3 regions of the Lentzea sp. NPDC051213 genome follow, and region 3 is predicted to be linked to each of the others. Evidence: riboswitches for the same ligand, from Rfam matches in the RefSeq annotation. Region 3 holds a riboswitch; each other region holds the start of a gene.
What was found. Region 3 has a riboswitch for cobalamin ahead of cobN (cobaltochelatase subunit CobN). Riboswitches for the same ligand answer to the same signal wherever they lie in the genome.
Positions count from the first base shown of each region.

Region 1 (7,940 bases), on a different contig from region 3:
GGCGGCAGGTACCCGTTGACCGCCAGCAGGGTCGCGCCGAGCCGCCGGTAGAACGCGATGCGCCGCCGCCGGATCGACTCCTCCGCCGGGTCGATGCCATGCTGAGCCGGGTCCTCGACGTCGTAGACGATGCGCGTGTAACCGGCGCCGGTCATCGCCACCCGCAGGTGCGTCCACAACTGTTCGCCGAGACCGCGGCCCTTCTCCCCCACGGTGAAGTAACGCAGGTAGACCCAGCCGGTGTCGCCGAGCGGCCGCAGCACCGCGAGGCCCAGCGGCCTGGAGTCCATCAGCACGAGTGCCGTGTCGGCGAGCAGGTTGCCGAACGACGCGCGCAGGTGCGGTTCGAAGCCGTCGAAGTAGATCTGCTGCACCTGGGTGAGTTCACCCGAGGTCAACGACGAAGCGGGCACGAGCTTCACCGGAACTGTCCCCCCACCATGGTTCGGAGCACCTCGATGTCCTTGATGCGCTCTGGCGCGACTGTGGCCGGGTTGCCGGACAGCACGACGAGGTCGGCCAGCTTCCCCGGGCTCAAGGTGCCTTTGAGGTGTTCCTGTTTGCAGGCATAGGCCGAGCCGTAGGTGAAGGCGCGCAAGGCTTCCAGCCCGCTCACCGCTTCTGCCGGGTTGAACGGCGCGCCGGACGACGTCCGCTGGTTGACCATGTCGTGCATGCCCAGCAGCGGGGCTCCGGTGACCACCGGGCGGTCCGAGCTGCCGGGGACGATCATGCCCGCGTCGAGCAGGGAACGCTGGCGGTAGGCCCACTTCGTGCGGTCCGGGCCCAGGGCGCGGAGCATGCCGTCGCCGATCTCGTTGACGAAACGGCCCTGGGGCACGGCGATCACGCCCAGTTCCACGGCTCGCGTCACCTGGTCCGGGCGGGCCACGCCGAAGTGTTCGACGCGGTGCCGCACGTCCGGGCGCGGGTCCAGGCGCTGGGCCTCGGCGTAGGCGTCCAGGACGAGGTCGATGGCGGCGTCACCGATGGCGTGCGTGGCCACGCGCCAGCCGCCGCGGTGGGCGGCGATGATCGTGTCGCGCAGGTCGGCCGCCTCGCCCTGGAGGTAGCCGTGGTTGCCCGGGGTGTCGGCGAAGTCGTGGCACATCGCGGCCGTGTGGCCGATCAGGGAGCCGTCGGAGAAGATCTTGGTCGGGCCGATGCGGAGCCAGTCGTCACCGAAGCCGGTGCGCACGCCGAGATCCAGGCCCAGTCCCAGTTCCGTTACCGGGTGCAGGGCGTCGGCGGCGATCATCAGTTCGACGCGGACGTGCAGTTTGCCCTGGTCTCGGGCTCGATGATAGGCCTCCAGCTCGACCGGGGACTTGCCGATCCAGCCGCCGCCGATGCCCGCCTCGACGCAGCTCGTGACGCCCTCGGCCAGGTACACCCGGCCGGCGCGGTCGATCGCGTCGACCAGCGTGTCCACCGGGTACGGGAGCACGAGCGGGTTCACCAGCTGCTGGGCCTGTTCCTGGAGCAGGCCGGTCGGGCGGCCGGCCGCGTCCGTGACGACCAGGCCGCCGGAGACTTCGACCGCCTTCTCCGAGATCCCCAACGCCTCCAGCACGGGCGAGTTGACCACGCACATGTGGCCGGACGTGTGCTTGATCCACACCTTGCGGCCGCGGGCGACGCGGTCCAAGCCCTCACGGGTCGGGTGGCCGCCGCACTTGTTCTGGTCGTAGCCGAAACCGACGACCCACTCGCCTTCCGGGGCGGCTTCGACCGCCGCGTACAGCTCGTCCAGGCCGGAGACCCGGCAGTCCACTTCGGACAGCGTGAGGCCGAACCACGCCATGTGGTTGTGGGCGTCGTGGAATCCCGGGGTGACGACCGCGCCGCCCAGGTCGACGACCTCGCGGGCCGGAACCTCTTCCAGCGCCACGATTCGGTCGCCCAGCACGGCCAGCGCGGAGGCCGGGCCGTCGAGGGTCACGAACTCCGCGTTCGTCAGCAGCAGATCCGCCTTGATCATGCGAGCTCCTCGAACGCCTTGCGGTACCAGTCGCTCCACGGCGCCGGACGGCCGTCGGCGTCGACCTTCACGATCACCCGGTAGCCCGAGGCGTAGTGGCCGCACCGGAAGCCGTACCGCGCGCTGGTGGTGCCGAGGTGGTCGGCGGTGATCTCCACCGGCAGCGGGCCGGGTGCGGTGAACGCGGCGTGGAACTCCACGTGCAGTTCGCGCACCACGTAGTTCAGGTCGGGGTCGCGGTCGGCGTACGACGACCACCCGAGGCCCAGGTCCTCGAACAACGCCGACTGCGCGCGCTCAACGTGCACGGCGAAGCGTGAGTTGTGCAGGGTGCCGTTGAGATCGAGTTCGTCGAAGAAGACCGGGCTGTCCCAGCGGAAGCTCACCGCAGTTGCTCCTTCGCGACGCGCTCGGACGGGGTGCGCGGCAGGTCGTCCCGGAACTCCCAGAACCGCGGCACCTTGAACGACGCCAGCCGTTCCGCGCAGAAGGAGGCCAGCTCGTCCGGCGACACGGAGCCCACGACGAACGCCTTGACCTCCTCGCCGCGGATCTCGTCCGGCACGCCGACCACGGCCGCGAGCCGCACCTCGGGATGGCTCATCAGCACTTCCTCGACCTCGTGCGCGGCCACGTTCTCGCCGCTGCGCCGGATCATGTCCTTGATCCGGCCCAGGTGGTAGACCCGGCCGTCCTCGATCCGCGCCAGGTCGCCGGTGCGGAACCAGCCGTCCAGAAAAGGCGAAGGCTGCCCGAGGTAGCCGTCCATCATGCCGGGGCCGCGCAGCCACAACTCGCCGTCGACGATCTTCGCCTCGCGATGTGCCGCGGGACGCCCAAGGCACCCGGTGCCGACGAACCGGTCGTGGTCGTCCGCGGTGATCCGCAGGTCAGCGCCGGTCTCGGTCATGCCGTACGCCTCGAACCAGCCCACGCCCCAGCGTTCTTCCAGTTCAGCGTGCAGTGCAGGCGGGATCGCGGAGGCCTGCACGACCCGCACCTGGTGCGAGCGATCCAGCGGGTCGGGTGGCATCCGCAGCAACAACGTCGGCATCGCGCCGAGGCAGTAGAAGTAGGTGACGCGGTGCTCGCGGACCTTCTCCCAGAACGTCGACGGGTGAAAGCCGTCCAGCACAACGAGATGTGCACCGGCGAGCAGCGCCGCGACGACGTTCCACTGTGGATCGATGTAGTAGAACGGTTGCGCGGTCAGCATCACGTCGTCGGAGCTCAGCCGGGGAAACTCCTCGACGAGGCTGCCGCCGAGCGTCATCCAGTAGGAGTGCGACAGCACGCACGCCTTGGGCTTGCCCGTGGTGCCCGAGGTGAACTGCAGGTTCACCGGCGCGGACACCGGTTCCTGCACGAACCCGTCGACCGGCTTGAGATCCTCGACGTGGTGCACGACCCGGCCGTCGAGCAACGGCCCGAACTCCTCCGTGCTCACCACGGCGACCGCTTCGGAGGTCGACAGCACGTGCTCGGCGTCGACCGAGCGGTACTTGACGTTGACCGGCACGGTCGTGGCGCCGAGCTTGATCAGCGCGAACCAGACCAGCGGGAACTCCGGCACGTTCCGCAGCATCAGACCGACCCGGTCGCCCGCCCGGATCCCCTTGTCCCGCAACGCCTGCGCGTACCCGTCGGACAGCGCATCGATCTCGGCGAACGTGAACGAGCCGCCCGGATCGAACGTCCAGGCGAGCCGCTTCGGCCAGCGCGCGGCAGCGGATTTCAGCGCGGTGATCAGGTCAGCCACGGCCGAACCCCTCTCGCGGCGCGTCACCCTCACCGGACAGGCTGGTCAGGATCGCGTGGTCGACCTCGGTCTCCAGGGCAGCCTCGAGCGACGAGTCCGCACCGAGATCCAGCACCCGTTTGGCCAGCGACACCGCGACCGGCGGCTGCGCGGCGATGTACCCGGCCAGTTCCAGCGCGGTCTTTTCGTGGTCGGAGCTGACCCGGTTGACCAGTCCCAACTCGCAGGCGCGGGCAGCGGGAATCCGCTCGCCCAGCAGGAGCAGTTCCTTGGCGCGCGGCAACCCGACCATCCGCGGCAGCAGGCCCGAGATCCCGCCGGTGACGCTCAGCCCGACGCTGACCTCGGGGAACCCGAAGCGCGCGTCCTCGTGCGCCACCACCAGATCGCACCCGAGCGCGAACTCGCAGCCCGCACCGAGCGCGTACCCGTGCACCGCGGCGATCACCACACCGGGAAACGCGCGGATCGCGCGCGTGACGTCCTGGATGCGGTCCAGCCTGGCCCGTGTCTGCGTGACCGTCTCGGCCGGCACCGGCTCCTTCAGGTCGTGCCCGGCGCAGAACGCCCTGCCGCGTCCCGCCAGCACCACCACCCGCGCCTCGTCGAGCCGGGCGGCGGCGAACGCACCCAGCAGGTCCTCCACCAGCGCCGGTACCACGGCGTTCAGCCGTTCCGGGCGGTTCAGGTGCACCTGCGCGATGCCCTCGGCACACGAGTAGTCGACGGTCATCTCTCCCCTTCGATCGATCGATCGATTGAGTCCGACGGTAAGGTCGCGCTACCGTGCCGGTCAAGGGAGAGGGCGAGTGATGTCGACTGAGGAACGGGTCCGCGAGGCGGCGGTGGCGTTGTTCGCCGAGCGCGGGTTCCACGGCACCGGCATCCGCGACCTCGCCCAGGCCGCCGGCCTCTCGTCGGCGACGCTCTACCACTACATGGGCACCAAGGAAGACCTGCTCGCCGCGATCATGCGCGCCAGCCTCACCGCGTTGATCGCCGCGGCCGAGCAGATCACCGGCGATCCACGTGAGCGACTGATCGCGCTGGTGCGGATGCACGTCCAGGCGCACGCCGAGAAGCCGCGCGAAACCCTCGTCGTGGACGGTGAGATGCGTGCCCTGACCGGGGAACGCCGCGCGGAGATCGTCGCCTTGCGCGACCGGTACGAGCAGTTCTGGCAGGACGCGATCAGCGAGGGGATCAAGGCGCGACAGCTGACGGTCGCGGAACCGAACGTCGCCCGCCTGGCCCTGCTGGAGATGTGCAGCGGCGTATCGCGCTGGTATTCGCCTGCAGGGCCGGTCAAGTTGAGTGATCTCACCATGCAATACGCGGGCATGGCGCTGGGCATGCTCGGTGCGGCCCGCTAGTCTCGGTCCTGCCAGCGGTTCACCGGTTCGTCCGGTGGAGCAAAAGGGAACCCGGTGCGAATCCGGGACTGCCCCGCAGCGGTGAGTGGGAACGAAAGCCGTCATACGCACTGGGTCTGCCAGATCTGGGAAGCGACGGCCGGTAGGGACAAGATCTGCGCCCACGAGTCCGAAGACCTGCCGCCGGTCCGCGCGCCACCAGGTGCGCGGTGCTCCGGAGCCTCTCGGGCGGGCCAACGGGCGCAGCTTCTGTGCTGCCCTGCGCGCGTGTCTCCGGTGCTTCCGCACGCTCGCGAGGAGAGAGCCTGTGACCATTGGCAGCACTGTTTTCGGTTATCCCCGCATCGGCCCGAAGCGCGAGCTGAAACGCGCGGTCGAGCAGTACTGGGCCGGCAAGATCGACGAAGCCGCCCTGCGGCGGACCGCGCGGCGACTCCGCGCCGACACCTGGACCGAGCTGTCCGAACTGGACTCGGTGCCGGGCAACACGTTCTCGTTCTACGACCAGGTGCTCGACACGGCGTTCCTGTTCGACGCCATCCCGCAACGGTTCCGCGACCTTGGACTGTCCGAACTGGACACCTACTTCGCCGCCGCGCGGGGCCGTGACGGCGCCACCGCGCTCGAGCTGACCAAGTGGTTCGACACGAACTACCACTACCTGGTGCCGGAACTGGGACCGGACACGGAGTTCCGGCTGGCCGGCGACAAGCCGATCGCGGAGTACCGCGAGGCCCGCGAGCTCGGCGTCACGACCCGGCCGGTGCTGCTCGGCCCGGTGACGTTCCTGCTGCTGGCCAAGCCGGCCCAGGCCGGTTTCGAACCGCTGGCGCTGCTGGACCGGCTGCTGGAGGCCTACACCGAGCTCCTCGGCCGGCTGCGTGCCGAGGGCGTGGAGTGGGTGCAGCTCGACGAACCGGCGTTCGCCGCCGACCGCACACCGGCCGAGCTCAACGCGTTGCGCCGCACGTATCGCACGTTGAGCGGCCTGCCCGGCCGGCCGAAGCTGCTGGTGACCGGCTACTACGGCGATCTGGGCCCGGCGCTGCCGATCCTGGCCGAGTCGCAGGTCGAGGCGATCGGCATCGACCTGGTCAGCGCGCCGGACACCTCGGTCGCCGTGCCCGCGTTGCGCGACAAGACGTTGGTGGCCGGTCTCGTCGACGGTCGCAACGTCTGGCGCACCGACCTGCACGCGGCACTGGCGAAGGCCGCGTCCCTGCTGGGTTCCGCGCGCGAGGTCGTCGTGTCGACCTCGTCCACGCTGCTGCACGTGCCGTACGACCTGGACGCCGAGAATCTCGAGCCGGACGTGCAGGCACGACTGGCCTTCGCACGGCAGAAGGTCCGCGAGGTCGTGCTGCTCGGTAAGGCGCTGCGCAACGGCGCGGACGGCGCGTGGGCCGATGAGGCCAAACGAACCGTGCCGTCGCCACGGCGTGATGACCACGTGCGGGCGCGCATCGAGTCGTTGCGGCCGGAGCACCGTTCCCGTGCGCCGTACGAGGACCGTGCCGCCGCCCAGCAGGCCCGGCTCGGCCTGCCGCCGCTCGCGACCACGACGATCGGCTCGTTCCCGCAGACCGGCGACATCCGCAAGGCGCGCGCGGCCGTGCGCAGCGGGGAGATCACCGAGGACGAGTACGTGCAGCGGATGCGGGACGAGATCGCTCGCGTGATCGATCTGCAGGAGGACATCGGCCTGGACGTGCTGGTGCACGGCGAGCCCGAGCGCAACGACATGGTCCAGTACTTCGCCGAACACCTGGACGGCTTCGCCAGCACGCAGTTCGGCTGGGTGCAGTCCTACGGCTCGCGGTGCGTGCGGCCGCCGATCATCCACGGTGACGTGTCACGGCCGAAGCCGATGACGGTGCCGTGGAGCACCTACGCGCAGTCGCTGACGGCCAAGCCGGTCAAGGGCATGCTGACAGGCCCGGTGACGATCCTGGCGTGGTCGTTCGTCCGCGACGACCAGCCGCTGGCCGACACCGCGGCCCAGGTCGCGCTGGCGCTGCGGGACGAGATCCGCGACCTCGAAGCCGCCGGTATCCGGGTGATCCAGGTGGACGAACCGGCGCTGCGCGAGCTCCTTCCGTTGCGCCAGAAGGACCAACCGGCCTACATCGAGTGGTCCGTCGGCGCGTTCCGGCTCGCCACCGCGGGTGCCACGCCGGCCACGCAGATCCACACGCACCTGTGCTACTCGGAGTTCGGCGAGGTGATCGGCGCGATCTCCGACCTCGACGCCGACGTGACGACCATCGAGGCCGCACGGTCCAAGATGGAGATTCTGGAGGGCCTCGACTTCCCGCGCGGCATCGGTCCCGGCGTCTACGACATCCACTCGCCGCTGGTCCCGAACGAGGACGACATCGTTTCGCTGCTCACCGAAGCAGTGCGCGCGGTGCCAGGTGAACGTTTGTGGGTGAACCCGGACTGCGGCCTCAAAACCCGCGGTTACGCCGAGGTGGAGCCGGCATTGCGAAACCTGGTCGCGGCGACGCTGCGCATGCGTGCCGACCTGGGCTGATGAGAGCGCGACCCCGGGACGTGATCGATTCCGTCTCGGGGTTGTGAATTTCCCGGTCTGGCAAAGATTTGGCGAACCACCTAGACGCGAACGTGGTTCATGTACCACCTTCTGCCTCGCACGCCTCTCCGCTCCCTGCTCCCGGAATCGAGGCCTCTGTTGAGGAAACTCCTACCCGCGCTGGCCGGCGCGCTCCTGATCACCGCGCTGTTCCCCGGAATCGCACTCGCCGATCCACCGCAGGCCATCCCCGCCAACTACGCGGCGGAGGACGGCAAGTGGCAGCCGGCGTTC
Region 1 is NZ_JBITEX010000001.1:770,971-778,910, reverse strand. Features, by position in the region: gene ACIA8G_RS03525 (hypothetical protein) at 1-422, opposite strand, end outside; gene ACIA8G_RS03520 (amidohydrolase) at 419-1,981, opposite strand; gene ACIA8G_RS03515 (acyl-CoA thioesterase) at 1,978-2,367, opposite strand; gene ACIA8G_RS03510 (AMP-binding protein) at 2,364-3,740, opposite strand; gene ACIA8G_RS03505 (enoyl-CoA hydratase/isomerase family protein) at 3,733-4,473, opposite strand; gene ACIA8G_RS03500 (TetR/AcrR family transcriptional regulator) at 4,553-5,113, shown strand; cobalamin riboswitch at 5,112-5,313, shown strand; gene metE (5-methyltetrahydropteroyltriglutamate--homocysteine S-methyltransferase) at 5,421-7,646, shown strand; gene ACIA8G_RS03490 (NPP1 family protein) at 7,806-7,940, shown strand, end outside.
Region 1: another riboswitch for cobalamin. It lies ahead of metE (5-methyltetrahydropteroyltriglutamate--homocysteine S-methyltransferase); the one in region 3 lies ahead of cobN (cobaltochelatase subunit CobN).

Region 2 (7,940 bases), on a different contig from region 3:
GGTTCACCGGCTGATGCGATCGTTGGGGGGACACCCGCGCGGGTTGCGGACTCCCCGTGGGTTGTGGCGATCACCACCCCGGACGGCCAGCTGATCTGCGGTGGCGCGCTCGTCGCCCCGGACAAGGTCATGACGGCAGCGCACTGCGCGACGCTGAAGGGCGTGCTCGGCAAGAACCAGCGCCCGGCCGAGCACCTGCGGGTGATCGCCGGCCGCACGGACCTGCGGACCGGCGAAGGCGTCGAGGCGTCCGTCGCGAGCATCTGGCGGCACCCCGACTACCGCGAGGTCACCAAGGGCGACGACGTGGCGGTGCTGACGCTCGCCCGGCCGCTGCCGTACCGGACGATCGCGCTCGGCGACGCGGGCGACGACGGCGTGGTGCTCGGCTGGGGCCGCACGGCGGAGAACACCCCGCCCGCCATGACCCTGCGCAAGGTGACGGTGCCGATCCTGTCCGACGCCGAATGCCTCGCGAAGGAACCGGATTTCCGGCCCGGCGCGATGCTGTGCGCCGGTCGTGGGGGCCGCGACGCGTGCACCGGTGACTCGGGCGGGCCGTTGGTCGTGCGGGGCAGGCTCGCGGGCGTCGTCTCGTTCGGACGGGGGTGCGCGCGGCCGGACGAGCCGGGCGTCTACACCCGGCTGACGCACTACCGGTCGACGCTCGGCTTCTGATATCCAAGGTGCGGTGCGAACCACTCCTTTTCCCGCCACCCTGCGACGGCAGTGGGGACTCGATCTGAGCCCCACCCAGCTGTACGCGATCCTGCGGCTGCGTCAGGACGTTTTCGTCGTCGAGCAGAACTGCGTCTACGCCGATGTGGACGGCCGTGATCTCGAACAGGGGACCCGGCACTTCTGGCTGGAAGCCGAGGGATCGCACGAACCGCTCGCGTACCTGCGGCTCACCGAGGAGCCCGGCGACACGTTCCGCATCGGCCGCGTCGCCACCGCGCGCATGGCTCGTGGCCGTGGTTTCAGCCGCCGGCTGATGCAGGCGGCTCTGGCTGACGTCGGCAACGTGCAGTGCGTGCTGGACGCGCAAACGTACGTCGTGGACTTCTACGCGTCGTTCGGCTTCGTGCCCGAGGGTGCGGAGTTCATCGAGGACGGGATTCCACACCTGCGGATGCGGCGCACTCACTGATCACGCGCACCGCGCGCTCGATGTCGGCCTCGGTCAGATCGGCGCGCGCGGTGAGCCGCAGCCTGCTGATCTGGTCCGGCACCGACGGCGGCCGGAAGCAGCCGACGAGCACGCCGTTCGTGCGGCAGTTCTCGGCCCACTGGAACGCCTGTTCCGGGCTCGGTGCCCGCACGCTGACCACGGCGGCGGTGGGCGTGCTGGCCTGGAAACCGGCTTCCTTCAAGCGGTGGCTCAGGTCGTGCGCCACGGTCAGCGCCCGCTCGGGACGGTCCGGCTCCTCGCGCAGGATCTTGATCGCCGCGAGGGACGCCGCCGCGCTGCTCGGCGCGAGGCCGGTGTCGAAGATGAACGTGCGCGCGGTGTCGATCAGGTGCTTGATCACCCGGCTCGGGCCGAGCACCGCGCCGCCCTGCGCGCCGAGCGACTTGCTCAGCGTCAGCGTCGTGATCACGTCCGGCGCCCTGATGATGCCCGCCGCGGCCACGGCACCCCGGCCGCCGGGGCCGACGACCCCGAGGCCGTGCGCGTCGTCGACGACGAGTGCGGCGCCGTTCGCGCGGCAGGCCTCGTGCAGTTCGTTGAGCGGCGCGATGTCGCCGTCGACGCTGAAGACCGAGTCGGTGACCACGATCGCGCGCCGCTTGCCGCGGGTCTCCAGCGCGTGCCGGACCTTGCCGACGTCGCAGTGGTCCGCGACGACGACGTCCGCCTTGGACAGCCGCGTGCCGTCGATCAGCGAGGCGTGGATGTGCTGGTCGGCGACGATCGCCGTGCCGGGTCCGGTGAGCGCCGTGAGAGCGCCCAGGTTCGCCGCGTAGCCGCTGGAGAACACCAGCGCCGACTGGCTGCCGCAGAAGTTCGCGAGCTCGTACTCCAGCTCGGCGTGCAGCTCCGTCGAGCCCGTGACCAGGCGTGACCCCGTGGAGCCCGCGCCCCACTTCAGCGTGGCGGCCGCCGCGGCACCCGCGACGCGCTTGTCCTTCGCGAGCCCGAGGTAGTCGTTGCTGGCGAGGTCGAGGTCCGTGGAGTCGGCGGTGCGCGGGCGCAGTCGCCGGGTCAGACCCGCCTTGGCGCGCGCCTCAGCGCGGACGTCGATCCAGTCGAACGTCGACTCACCACCACTGGAAATCGCCTCAGTTGTGCTCACGGTCACCGACTGAGTCTCCCATCCGCCGACTAGCGTGCCGCTCGTGGACCTGTTCACCTTCACGCGCGCCGAACTCACCTCACCGGTGCAGTTCTGCGACGGCCGCTGGGTGGTGTCGGACTACGACGACGTGCGCGCGGTCCTCGCCGATCCGCTGACTTTTCTGCCTGACAACGCACTGACCGCCGTCACCCCGGTGGCGCCCGCTGCCCTGCGCGCCCTGGTGAGGGCCCGCTTCTCGCTGCCGCCGACGCTCGCGAACAACGGTTCGGAGTCGCACGCCGGCCTGCGCCGCCTGGTGGCGTCGTTCTTCACGCCGGCCCGCGTCGCCGCTGCGGAGCCTCGCATCCGTTCCCTCGTTTTGGAACGCCTTGGTGGCACGGATCTCGTGCGCTCGCTCGCGTGGGACCTGCCGGCGATCGTGCTGATGGACCTGCTGGGGCTGGAGAACGTCGACATCCCGACGTTGAAGCGGTGGAGCACCGGGTCGCTGGAGTTCTTCTGGGGAGACATCTCCGTCGAGCGGCAGATGGAGCTCGTCGACGACGTCGGCGATTTCCACCAGTGGCTGATCAAGCGCTACCACGCGCGGGACGGAGAGCTGTTCTGCGCGTTGGCCGATGCCGGTGTCTCCGCTGAGGACTCCGCCGGCCTTTGCTACTTCCTGCTGATCGCCGGTCAGGAGACGACGACTCAGTTGTTGTCCACGGCGTTGCGGCGTGCGTTGCAGGACCGTTCGTTGTGGTCTTCTCTGCCTGCGCCTGGCGTGGCGGAGTCGTTCGTGGAGGACGTGCTGCGGACGGAGACGCCCGTGGTGACCTGGCGGCGCCTCACGGCCCGTGAGGTCGTGCTGTCCGGCGTGCGGGTGCCTGCCGGTGCTGAGCTCGTGTTGTTGTTGAGCGGCAAGGAGAACGACCCTCGGCACCTGGCGTTCGGGTACGGGCGCCACTTCTGTCTCGGCGCCGGGCTGGCGCGGCTGGAAGCAGCGGTGGTGCTGCGGACCGTCGCCACGCACGAGCCGTCGTTGCGGTTGGACGGTGGAGTTCCCGAGTGGCTGAACCTCCTGTCGTTCCGCGCGCCTAAGTCGGTGGCCGTGAGTCGTTGACCTGAGGTTTGATGCCTGGGTGATGAACCGTCAGCTCTCCGGAGTCACCAAGAGGACGCTGCTAGAGACGCTCGGCCCGGTCCCGGACGTGGATCCGGACCGCTACGGCGACGGCGGCCCGGTAGGCGCGCTGGAGACGCGGGTAGCGCAGCTGCTGGGCACCGAGGCGGCGTTGTTCGTGCCGACGGGGACGATGGCGCAGCAGATCGCGCTCAAGTGCTGGGCCGACCGCACGCACAACCCGATCGTGGCGATGCACCCGCAGGCGCACCCGATCACCCACGAGGACGACGCGCTGACCGTGCTGTCCGGTCTTCGCCCGATCAAGGTCGGCAACGACGAGGTGGCCACCTGCCCCGAGCCGTTCGGCACGCTGCTGGTCGAGGTACCCGACCGCGAGGCCGGCTTCATCCTGCCGACCCGGGACGAGCTCACCTCGGTCGTCGACGCCGCCCGCGAACGGGACGCGGTCGTGCACCTCGACGGCGCGCGGTTGTGGGAGAGCACGTACGGGCTGGGCAAGCCGCTGGAGGAGATCGCCGGGCTGTTCGACTCGGTCTACGTGTCGTTCTACAAGTCTTTGGAAGGCATCTCGGGGGCGGCTTTGGCTGGCACCCAGGACTTCGTCGACCAGGCGCGGGTCTGGCGGCACCGGTACGGCGGCATGCTGTTCCAGCAGTGGCCCGCCGCGCTCTCCGCGCTGCACGGCCTGGACACCGTGCTGCCTCGGTTGGGTTCCTACGTGGCGCACGCCAAGGTCGTGGCGGAGGCGATGGGGCAGCCGGAGCCGCACACGCACCAGTTCTCGCTGCACCTGCCGGGTGACCCGGCTCGGCTGACTGAGCTGAGCGGGAAGTTCCTCGGGAAGTTCTGGCGGGATGGGCGGCTGGCCAAGACCGAGGTCACTGTTGCCGGTCCGGCGCTGGAGTGGACGGGCGAGGAGGTCCGGGAGGCTTGGCAGCACTTCACCGGCCTGCTGTGACCCGGCAGCTCTGGCTCTGGGGCCTGGTCGCGGTCGGCAGCCGCCTGCCCGTCGCGATGGCACCGATCTCGCTGGTGTTCCTAGGGCGAGCGGGCACCGGCGGCTTCTCGTTCGGCGCGATCGCGACCGCGGTGTACGTGATCGGCGAGATCGTGGGCGCCTCCGTGCTCGGCGCCCGGCTGGGCCGCTCCCGCCGCCAGCTGCCGGCGGGTCTGGTCGTCGGCGCACTCGCGTTCGCCGCGACGCCGTTCGCCGACGGGGTGGTGCTGCTCGCGCTGGTGTTCCTCGCCGGAGCCGCACCGGCGGCCGCGCCCGGCGGCACCCGCGCGATGCTGACCTCGCTCGTGCGGGAGGAGAAGGTCGCACGGGCGCTGAGCGCCGAGGCCGTGCTGTCGCAGATCGTGTGGGCGGCGGCACCCGCGCTGGCCGCGGCGCTGTCGTTCCTGATCCACCCCGGCGCCCCGATGCTGGTGGCGGCCGCGTTCCTGCTGGTGGCGGCAGTGACACTGGGGTGGCTGCCGGAACCCGAACGCGTCACCGCGCCGATCAGCCGGTCACTGCTCGCCGCGTGGCCGATCTTCCTCACCAGCTCGGCGTCGAACGCGCTGTTCGCGGCGACCGAGCTGATGCTGCCCGCGCTGCTCGAGGAACGGGGCATCGCCTACGGCTGGTCGGGGCCGATGCTCACCTGGTTCGCGCTCGCCTGCGCGGCCGGCGCGCTGATCTACGGCCTGCGCACCTGGCCTGGGTCGGTGCGGCTGCACAGCCTGGTGCTGCTCGTCGGCATGGCGCTGTGCATCGGCATCACGGTCTTCCTGCCAGGTCTGCCGGGCATCACCGTCGGTCTGCTGTTCGCGGGGTTGTTCCAGGCAGGGGCGATGGTGTCGCGGAGCCTCTCCCTGCGTGAACGCCTGCCGACGCACGCTCACGCGGCCGCGTACTCGGTCATGTACGCCTTCGCCGGGATCGGGTACGGCGGGTCCGCGTCGATCTCGGCGGTGGCGCTGGAGCTGTCCGGTGCGTCGACCGCGATCCTCATCGGGGTCGTGATCACGCTGGTGATCATCGGGGTCAGCGCGTCGGCGGAGCGCTCTGTCGTGAAGGCCACCTGACTGCGGGGTTGGTCCGTCCCCGGCGAAATGCGACGATGCCGGGGCTGTGAGGGGTGTACGAGGAAGCCGGTGCGAATCCGGCGCCGTCCCGCGACTGTGACCGGATCTGGAGAAACCGGGAGTCAGGAACTCGTCCCCCTCTTGATCACCGACCGCGGGCGTGGACACCCGAGGAAGGACTTCGCCGAGCATGTTCCCCTTTTCGGCTGTCGTCGGTCACGACGACCTCCGGCTGGCCCTCTTGCTGAACGCCGTGCATCCCGGCATCGGCGGCGTACTCGTGCGCGGCGAGAAGGGGACCGCGAAGTCGACGATCGTGCGTGCCCTGGCCGCGCTGCTGCCGGAACTCCAAGTCTCCGAAGGCTGTCGCTTCGGGTGCGCGCCCGGCACCACCGACTGCCCGGACGCGCCGCACGAACGGATCGAACGGCGGCCCGCGAGGCTGATCGAGCTGCCCGTCGGCGCCACCGAGGACCGGCTGGTGGGGTCGCTCGACCTGGAGAAGGCGCTGACCGAGGGCGTGCGGGCGTTCCAACCGGGACTGCTCGCCGCCGCGCACCGGGGCGTGCTCTACGTCGACGAGGTCAACCTGCTGCACGACCACCTGGTCGACCTGCTGCTCGACGCCGCCGCGATGGGGCGCGCACACGTCGAGCGCGAAGGCGTCTCGGTGTCGCACCCGTCGCAGTTCCTGCTGGTCGGCACGATGAACCCGGAGGAGGGCGAGCTGCGGCCGCAGCTGCTCGACCGGTTCGGGCTGACCGTGGCGGTCAAGGCCGCGCGGGACGTGCACATCCGCACCGAGGTGATCAGGCGCCGGCTCGCCTACGAGGCCGACCCCGTGACGTTCGCCGGGCAGTGGGCGGCGGAGGACGCCAAGCTCAAGCAGCAGATCACCACCGCGCGGGAGAACCTCAAGGCGGTGTCCCTTCCGGACAGTGAGCTGCGCCGGATCGCCGCTGTCTGCGCGGCTTTCGAGGTCGACGGCATGCGCGCGGACCTCGTGGTCGCCCGTGCCGCCACCGCGCACGCCGCGTGGCGGGGCAGCGAGCAGGTCGAGGAGTCGGACGTCGAGGTCGGGGTCCGGCTCGCGCTGCCGCACCGGCGGCGGCGTGACCCGTTCGACGAGCCGGGTATCGAGGAGCAGCAGCTCGAGGACGCGATGCGCCAGGCCGCCGAGCACGCCGAAGAGCCAGAGGGACCGGACGACGACGGTCCCGGTGGTGGCGAGCTGCCCGAACCGCAGGAAGGCCCGGCGGGCAACGGGAACGCGCCCAACGACCGGCCCGCGCCGGAACCCGCGCCCGCGTTCAAGGCGCGGCTGCTGGAGGTCCCCGGTGTCGGGGAAGGCGCGCCGGGCAAGCGTTCCAGGGCCCGCGCCCGCACCGGCCGGATCGTCCGTTCCTCCAAAGTGGACGGCAACGGGCTGCACCTCGTCGACACGCTGACGAACGCGGCACCGCACCAGAACGCACGTGGCCGCAGCGGTCCCGGGCTCGTCCTCACCGGCGCCGACCTCCGCAGGGCGGTCCGCGAGGGCAAGGAATCGAACCTCATCCTGTTCGTCGTCGACGCCTCCGGCTCGATGGCCGCGCGGCAGCGGATGTCGGCCGTCAGCGGCGCGGTCGTCTCGTTGCTGCGCGACGCCTACCAGCGGCGCGACAAGGTGGGCGTGGTGACGTTCCGCGGCCAGACCGCCGAGGTCGCCCTGCCCCCGACGACGTCCGTGGACGCGGCCGCGACGCGCCTCAAGAAGATGCGCACCGGTGGCAGGACGCCGCTCGCGGACGGGCTGCTCAAGGCGCACCGGGTGCTGGAGATCGAACGGCTGCGCGACCCGCAGAAGCGCCCGCTCGTGGTGCTGCTGACGGACGGCCGCGCCACCTCGAGCGGCCTCGGCGGCGACCCGATGAAGGACGCGATCAAGGCGGCGGGCCTGCTCGAGCAGACCGCGGTCGTGGTCGTGGACTGCGAACAGGGCCACATCCGGCTCGGCCTCGCGCAGAAGATCGCCGAGGCGCTCCAGGGCACCTGCGTCCGGCTCGACCAGCTCAGCGCCGACCACCTCGCTGGCGTGGTCCGCGCGGCTTAAGGAGAAACCCCAGTGCCACAGGGACAACCCACCGAGGTGCCGAAGGACGGCCTGACCACCCGGCAGCGCCGCAACCGGCCGTTGCTGATGCTGCACACCGGTGAGATGAAGGGGAAGTCGACGTCCGCGTTCGGCATGGCGCTGCGCGGCTGGAACCAGGGCTGGGACATCGGCGTGTTCCAGTTCGTGAAGTCCGCCAAGTGGAAGGTGGGCGAGGAGTCCGCGTTCAAGGCGCTCGGCCGGCTGCACGAGGAGACCGGCGAGGGCGGCGCCGTCGAGTGGCACAAGATGGGCGAGGGCTGGTCCTGGTCACGCAAGCAGGGCACCGAGGACGACCACGCCGCGGCCGCAC
Region 2 is NZ_JBITEX010000011.1:21,981-29,920, forward strand. Features, by position in the region: gene ACIA8G_RS38400 (S1 family peptidase) at 1-678, shown strand, start outside; gene ACIA8G_RS38405 (GNAT family N-acetyltransferase) at 692-1,150, shown strand; gene ACIA8G_RS38410 (8-amino-7-oxononanoate synthase) at 1,104-2,297, opposite strand; gene ACIA8G_RS38415 (hypothetical protein) at 2,341-3,402, shown strand; gene ACIA8G_RS38420 (threonine aldolase family protein) at 3,425-4,384, shown strand; gene ACIA8G_RS38425 (MFS transporter) at 4,357-5,496, shown strand; cobalamin riboswitch at 5,513-5,649, shown strand; gene ACIA8G_RS38430 (putative cobaltochelatase) at 5,687-7,588, shown strand; gene cobO (cob(I)yrinic acid a,c-diamide adenosyltransferase) at 7,601-7,940, shown strand, end outside.
Region 2: another riboswitch for cobalamin. It lies ahead of ACIA8G_RS38430 (putative cobaltochelatase); the one in region 3 lies ahead of cobN (cobaltochelatase subunit CobN).

Region 3 (7,940 bases):
TGCTGGGTGGGCTCGGTGCGGGTGAGGAGAGCCATGCGTCCTCCTTCTAAAGACAACGTTGGTTAACGTTAGAACCACTGGCGGATTTTAGTCAACAGAAGTAGGTTTTAGAGATGGCCGACCACGTCGCCGCCGTCGCGGCCCTAGACGAGCCGAACCGGCGCAGGCTCTACGACTTCGTGGCGCGCCAGGCCGCACCCGTCAGCAAGGACGAGGCTTCGGTGGCGGTCGACGTGCCGCGCACGACCGCGGCCTTCCACCTCGACAAACTGGTCGAGATGGGCCTGCTCGACGTGGTCCACGAACGACGGTCGGGCCGCACCGGTCCCGGTGCCGGGCGGCCGGCCAAGCTCTACCTGCGCTCGTCCGGGCAGATCGAGGTGTCGCTGCCGGATCGGCGGTACGAGGCGGCCAGCCATCTGCTGACGGACGCGTTGCTGGAGGCGCAGACCACGGGCGAGCCGCCGCGCGAGATCCTGAACCGGCGGGCCTACGAGTGGGGCTCGGACCTGGCCGGGTCGGCGGGTGGCGAGGTCGTCGAGGCCCTGGAGTCCTTCGGCTTCGAGCCCCGTCAGGACGGTGGCTCGATCCTGCTGGGCAACTGCCCGTTCCACAGCCTGGCGCAGCGGCACACCGAGCTGGTGTGCGGGATGAACCTCTGCTTGATCAGCGGGCTGCTGGACGGAATCAAGGAGACCGGTCACACCGCTAACCTGGACCCCGCCCCTGGTCACTGCTGCGTACGCCTCGACCAGGCTTGACGCGGTGGCAACCACGCGTCTGAACGCCCGCGCGCTCAACCGGGCACTGCTCTCCCGGCAGTACCTGCTGCGCCGGCAGGATCTGCCGGAGCGCGACGTGGTCGATCACCTGGTGGGCCTGCACGCGCAGATCCCGGTGGGCCCGTACGTCGCGCTGTGGTCGAGACTGCGCCGCTACCGGCCGGAGCAACTGTCCACGATGGTCGAACAACGCGAGCTGGTGCGCACCGCCCTGATGCGGTCGACGATCCACCTGGTGACGCCGCAGGACTGCCTGACGCTGCGGCCGTTGGTGCAACAGGTGCTGGACCGCGACCTCCACACCAACGCCAGCCACGCAACCGTGCTGCGGGGCCTCGACGTGGACGCGGTCGTCAAAGCAGGCCTGACCTTGCTGGACGAACAGCCGCGGACGCCGAGCGAACTCGGCAAGGCCCTGCACGAGCGCTGGCCGGACCGCAAGCCGGAGACGCTCGCCTACGCGGTGCGCAACCTGGCCGCGCTGGTGCAGATTCCGCCGCGTGGCACGTGGAACAAGGCCGGCCGCACAGTCCACGCGTCGGCGCGGACGTGGCTCGGCGAACCGGCCGAGGAACCTCAGTCGATGGAGCGGATGATCCGGCGGTACCTGGCGGCGTTCGGACCGGCGAGTGTGCGCGACGTGCAGGCGTGGTGCGGGCTGACCAAGCTGGCCGAGGTCGTGGACCGGATGCGACCCGAACTGAAGGTGTACCTGGACCAGGCCGGCAAGGAGCTGTTCGACCTGCCGGAAGCCGAGCTGCCCGATCCGGGGATCACCGCGCCGCCCAGGTACCTGCCCGAGTACGACAACGTGTTCCTCTCTCACGCCAACCGGGAACGGATCATCCCGGAGGGCCTGTCCTTCGCCCAGTGGTGTCGCAAATACGGGCTGCTGATGACCGTGCGCGGAGGTGTGCTGCGCGGCAATCTCCTGATCGGCGGCATGCTCCAGGGAATTTGGCGCGTGGACAAGGAGAAGAAGGCCTGCACGCTCGTCGTCGAGCCGTTCACCAAGGTGTCGGGCAAGGACCTGGGAACGCTCGAGAAGGAAGGCCAGGCGTTGCTGGCCTTCGCGTTCCCGAAGGCGGAGTCCTTCGACGTCCGGATACTGCCGGCGCGCTAGGCGCCGTCCTCCAAGTCACCCTCGGTCTCGAGGTAGGCGGCACGGAGAGCGTCCAAAGTGGACGGCTCCGGGTGCTCCCACATCTTGCGCTCGGCCGCCTCCAGCAGCCGCTCGGCGATGCCGTGCAACGCCCACGGGTTCGAGGCCTGCAGGAACTTCCGGGTCTCCGGGTCCAGCACGTACGACTCGGTCAGCTTCTCGTACATCCAGTCCGCGACAACGCCGGTGGTGGCGTCGTACCCGAACAGGTACTCGACCGTCGCCTGCAGCTCGAACGCACCCTTGTACCCGTGCTGCCGCATCGCGCCGATCCAGCGCGGGTTCACCACGCGGGCGCGGAAGATCCGTGAGGTCTCCTCCGTCAGCGTGCGCGTGCGGACCGCCTCCGGCCGCGTGCTGTCACCGACGTACGCGGCGGGCGCCTTGCCGGTCAACGCCTTCACCATGGTGACCATGCCGCCGTGGTACTGGAAGTAGTCGTCCGAGTCGGCGATGTCGTGCTCGCGGGTGTCGATGTTCTTGGCCGCCACCGCGATCCGCCGGTACGACGACTCCATGTCCTCGCGCGCCGCGATGCCGTCGACTCCGCGGCCGTACGCGTAACCGCCCCACACCGCGTAGACCTCGGCGATGTCGGAGGAGTCTCGCCAGTTGCGGCTGTCGATCAACGGCAGCACACCCGCACCGTACGCACCCGGCTTCGAACCGAAGATCCGCAGCGTGGCCCGGCGCTGGTCACCGTGCTCTTCGAGGTCCTTGAGCATGTGTGCCCGCACGAAGTTCTGGTCCGCGGGCTCGTCCAGCGCGGCCACGAGCTGCACGGCATCGTCCAACATGGACACGACGTGCGGGAACGCGTCGCGGAAGAACCCGGAGATCCGGACCGTCACGTCGATGCGCGGCCTCTCCAGCTCCGGCAGCGGGATCACTTCGAGGCCCGTGACCCGGCGGGACTGGTCGTCCCACACCGGCCGCACACCCAGCAGCGCGAACACCTCGGCGATGTCGTCACCGGCCGTGCGCATCGCGGACGTTCCCCACACCGAGAGGCCGACGGACGGCGGCCATTCGCCGTCGTTGTCCGCGCGGTACCGCTCCAGCAGCGAGTCGGCCATGGCCTGGCCGGTCTCCCACGCGAGGCGCGACGGGATGGCCTTCGGGTCGACCGAGTAGAAGTTGCGGCCGGTCGGCAGCACGTTCACCAGGCCGCGCAACGGCGAACCGGACGGGCCGGCCGGGATGTAGCCGCCGTCCAGCGCGTGCAGCACGTTCGTCATCTCGTCCGTGGTGCGGGCAAGCCGTGGAACCACTTCCAGCGCGGCGAACTCGAGGATCTTCTGCACGTCAACGGATTCGTGCAGGGTCTTGGCGACTTCGGCGTCCCAGCCGGCGTCTTCCATGGCCTGGACGAGACCGCGCGCCTCTTCCTCGATGGCGTCGGTGTCTTCGCGCGACGTGGTCGTGAGCCCCAGCGCTTCCCGCAGGCCGGGCAGCGCGGCGACCTGGCCGCCCCACATCTGCCGTGCCTGCAGCATCGCGAGCACGAGGTTGACGCGCACGCTGCCGGTCGGTGCCTCGCCCAGGATGTGCAGGCCGTCGCGGATCTGGACGTCCTTGACCTCGCACAGCCAGCCGTCGACGTGCAGGATGAACTCGTCGAACTCCGCCTCGTGCGGCCGGTCCTCGAGACCGAGGTCGTGGTCGAGCTTCGCGGCCTGGATCAACGTCCAGATCTGCGCGCGGGCCGCCGGCAGCTTGGCCGGGTCCATCGCGGAGATGTTGCCGTACTCGTCGAGCAGTTGCTCCAGCCGCGCGATGTCGCCGTAGCTGTCCGCGCGGGCCATCGGCGGCACCAGGTGGTCGACCAGCGTGGCGTGCGCGCGGCGCTTGGCCTGCGTGCCCTCACCGGGGTCGTTGACGAGGAACGGGTAGACCAGCGGCAGATCGCCGAGCGCGGCGTCCGTGCCGCAGGATGCCGACATGCCAACGGTCTTGCCGGGCAACCACTCCAGGTTGCCGTGCTTGCCGACGTGCACGACCGCGTCCGCGCCGAACTGGGCCTCGATCCACCGGTACGCCGCGAGGTAGTGGTGCGACGGCGGCAGGTCGGGGTCGTGGTAGATCGCGATCGGGTTCTCGCCGAACCCGCGCGGCGGCTGCACGATGACGACGACGTTGCCCGACTGCAGCGCCGCCAGCACGATCTCGCCGTCCTTGGACTTCGAGTGGTCGACGAACAACGAGCCGGGCGCGTCACCCCAGTGTTCCTGCATCGACTCGCGGAAGTCGTCGGGCAGCGTCTCGTAGAACTCCCGGTAGTCCGCCGCCGCGATGCGCACGGGGTTGCTCTCGAACTGCTCCTGCGTCAGCCAGTCCGCGTCCTGGCCACCGGCCGCGATCAGCGCGTGGATCAACGCGTCGCCGTTCAACTCCTCGACGCCCGGCAGCTCGGTGCCGATGTCGTAGCCGTGCTCCTGCATGGCTTTCAGCAGCCGCACGGTCGACGCGGGCGTGTCGAGCCCGACCGCGTTGCCGATGCGGGAGTGCTTCGTCGGGTACGCCGACAGCATCACCGCGATCTTGCGCTCGCCGACCGGGATGTGCCGCAACCTTGCGTGCCGGACCGCGATGCCGGCGACGCGCAGCGCCCGTTCGGGATCGGCGACGTACACGGTGAGCCCGTCCTCGTCGATCTCCTTGAACGAGAACGGAACCGTGATGATCCGGCCGTCGAACTCGGGGATCGCGACCTGGGTCGCGGTGTCCAAAGGAGACAGTCCGTCGTCGTTCTCGTCCCACGACGCGCGGCTCGACGTCAGGCACAACCCCTGCAGGATCGGCACATCGAGCGCGGCCAGCGCACCGACGTCCCACGCGTCGTCGTCACCACCGGCAGACGCCTTCGCCGGATTCGTGCCACCGGCCGCGAGCACCGTCACGACCAGCGCGTCGGCCTGGCGCAGGGTGTCCAGCAGCTCGGGCTCGGCCGTGCGCAGCGACGAGCAGAAAACCGGCAGAGCCTTGCCGCCCTTGGCCTCGATCGCGTCGCACAGCGCGTGCACGAACGCCGTGTTCCCCGCAACGTGGTGCGCGCGGTAGTAGAGCACCGCGACCGTCGGGCCCTGCTGCGTGCTTTCCCGTTCCAGCACACCCCACGTGGGGGTGGCCGCGGGCGGCGCGAACCCGTGCCCGGTCAGCAGGATCGTGTCCTCGAGGAACTTGTGCAGCTCGGTGAGGTTCGCCGGCCCACCGTGCGCGAGGTAGAGGTGCGCCTCCGCGCAGACACCGCCAGGCACCGTGGACAGCTCCATCAACGCGGCGTCCGGCTGCTGCTCACCACCGAGCACGACCACCGGCAGCCCGCTGGCGAGCAACCAGTCCAGCCCTTCCTCCCACATCCGGCGTCCGCCGAGAATGCGCACCACCACGAGGCTGACCCCGTCGACCAGGGCCGGCAGATCGTCGGTGGTGAGTCGCGCGGGGTTGCCGAGCCGGTACTCGGCGCCACAGGCGCGCGCAGACAGCAGATCGGTGTCAGAGGTCGACAGCAGCAGGATCACGCAGGCTCCATCCCTCGTGGGGTCCTCGCCCCAGGTTGCGGGCAACGGGCGAAGCGGAGTTCCTGACTCCCAGCGGATTTGTTCGCTGGTCACAGTGGCGGGACCGCGCCGGATTCACACCGGCTTCCTCCTGCGCTTCGTCGTTCGGGCTCACCCTAACCGGCGGGTTACAGTCCGACCTATGCGTACTCACCCGGATGCCTGCCCAGGCGCCGTCGAGCTGCACCCCGCGGCCGACGGCGGCCTCGCGCGCATCCGGGTGCCGGGCGGCACGCTGTCGGCCGCGCAGTGGGACGTCGTGCGGGTGGCGGCGCTGGAGCTGGGATCCGGGTCGGTGGAGCTGACCTCGCGGGCGAACCTCCAGATCAGGGGCCTCGCGGACGGCGTGGAGCTGGGTGCGCGGCTGCGCGCCGCCGGGCTGCTGCCTTCCGATTCGCACGAGCGCATCCGCAACATCATCGCGGCGCCGTTGGAGGACAACCAGGCGCTGGTCGACGCGCTGGATCTGGCGTTGTGCGCGGATCCGGCGCTGGCGTCGCTGCCAGGGCGTTTCCTGGTCACGGTCGGGGCTGCGGTGAGTGGGCTGGGCGGTGACTTCGGCCTGGTCAGCGCTCCCGTGGGCGGGCTCGGCCCGGTCGACGACACGCTGAGCAGCCACAACGCCGCCCCAACCGAAACCGTCCTCCTCCTCGCAGGCCAGGACACCGGCATCCGAGTCACCGACCCGGTCGACGCCGTCATCGTGGCCGCCCGCCTCTTCCAGCAGCTCCGCGGCACCGCCTGGCGCCTGTCCGAAGTGGACGACGCTGTGCGGAAGATCACCGAACACTTCGGCGCCTCGAACGCCCCCAGAATCACTCCCGCTGTAACCCCGGTCACTCCCTCACCGGTGACCCCAGGCGTACCGCTGGGCCGCCTCGACGCCCACCGACTCCCCGGCATCCCGGTCCGCCTGACACCGTGGCGCAGCCTCGTCGTGCCGCCGGGCACCGACACCACCGGCCTGATCACCGACCCGGCCTCCCCGTGGCACGGCGTCAGCGCCTGCACCGGCCGCCCCGGCTGCGCGAACTCGCTCTCCGACGTACGGGCAGACGCGCGCGCATGGGTCGATGCACCACACCACACACACGCACCCGGCCGGGTACCCCCAATTTCGATCCTAGCCACCAGGCCCGACACCCCCGGCCTGACCACCAGCCCCGACACCCCCGGCCTGACCACCAGCCCCGACGCCCCCGGCCTGACCACCAGGCCCGACGCCCCAGGCCTAGCCAGGCCCGACACCCCCGGCCAGGTGCACTGGTCAGGATGTGCACGCCGCTGCGGCCGCCCCGCCGGCGATGTGATCGAGTTCGTCGCGACCGGCGACGGCTACCGCCGCATTACCGGCTCAGCCGGTGACGAGGAGATCGGGTGACGCAGTACATCAAGGACGGCGCGGAGATCTACCGCCGGTCCTTCGCCACCATTCGCGCGGAATCGGACCTCACCAGGTTCCCCGAGGACGTCGCCAGGGTCGTCGTGCGGATGATCCACTCGTGTGGGATGACCGACCTCCCGCAGGACATCGCCTACTCCCCCGACGTCGTGCGGAACGCCCGGCAAGCACTCCGAGACGGCGCCCCGATCCTGTGCGACGCCAACATGGTCGCGTCCGGCGTCACCCGCCGCCGGCTGCCGAAGGACAACGAGGTCCTCTGCTACCTGCAGGACCCGCGCACACCTGAACTGGCACAACGCATCGGCAACACCCGCAGCGCCGCCGCCCTTGAACTCCTCACGGACCGCTTCGGCGGCGCGGTGATCGCGATCGGCAACGCCCCGACCGCCCTGTTCCACCTGATCGACCTCATCAACGCCGGTGCCCCGCGACCAGCGGCGGTGCTCGGCATCCCGGTCGGTTTCATCGGCGCGCAAGAGTCGAAAGAAGCTTTGGCCGCAACGGATCTGGAGCACCTGGTGGTGCGCGGACGCCGGGGCGGCAGCGCCATGACGGCGGCAGCCATCAACGCGATCGCGAGCGAGGAAGAATGACGGGCAAGCTCTACGGCGTCGGCCTGGGTCCTGGCGACCCGGAACTCGTGACGGTCAAGGCCGCGCGGCTCATCACCGCGGCGGACGTGGTCGCGTTCCACAGCGCCCGGCACGGCCGCAGCGTCGCGAAGACCATTGCGCAGCCGTACTTCCGCGAGGGCCAGATCCAGGAGCAGCTGGTCTACCCGGTCACGACCGAGGACACCGACGACTACCAGGGCGAGATCGACCAGTTCTACGAGGAGGCCGCCGCCCGCCTCGCCGCGCACCTCGACGCCGGCCGCGACGTCGTGGTGCTCGCCGCGGGAGACCCGTTCTTCTACGGCTCCTACATGCACATGCACAAACGCCTCGCCGACCGCTACGAGTGGGAGGTCGTGCCGGGCGTGACGTCCGTGAGCGGCGCGAGTGCCGTCCTGGGCACGCCGCTCGTCGAAC
Region 3 is NZ_JBITEX010000007.1:324,954-332,893, reverse strand. Features, by position in the region: gene ACIA8G_RS30220 (hypothetical protein) at 1-35, opposite strand, end outside; gene ACIA8G_RS30215 (helix-turn-helix transcriptional regulator) at 114-761, shown strand; gene ACIA8G_RS30210 (winged helix DNA-binding domain-containing protein) at 766-1,905, shown strand; gene cobN (cobaltochelatase subunit CobN) at 1,902-5,465, opposite strand; cobalamin riboswitch at 5,500-5,638, opposite strand; gene ACIA8G_RS30200 (hypothetical protein) at 5,647-6,885, shown strand; gene ACIA8G_RS30195 (precorrin-8X methylmutase) at 6,882-7,502, shown strand; gene ACIA8G_RS30190 (precorrin-2 C(20)-methyltransferase) at 7,499-7,940, shown strand, end outside.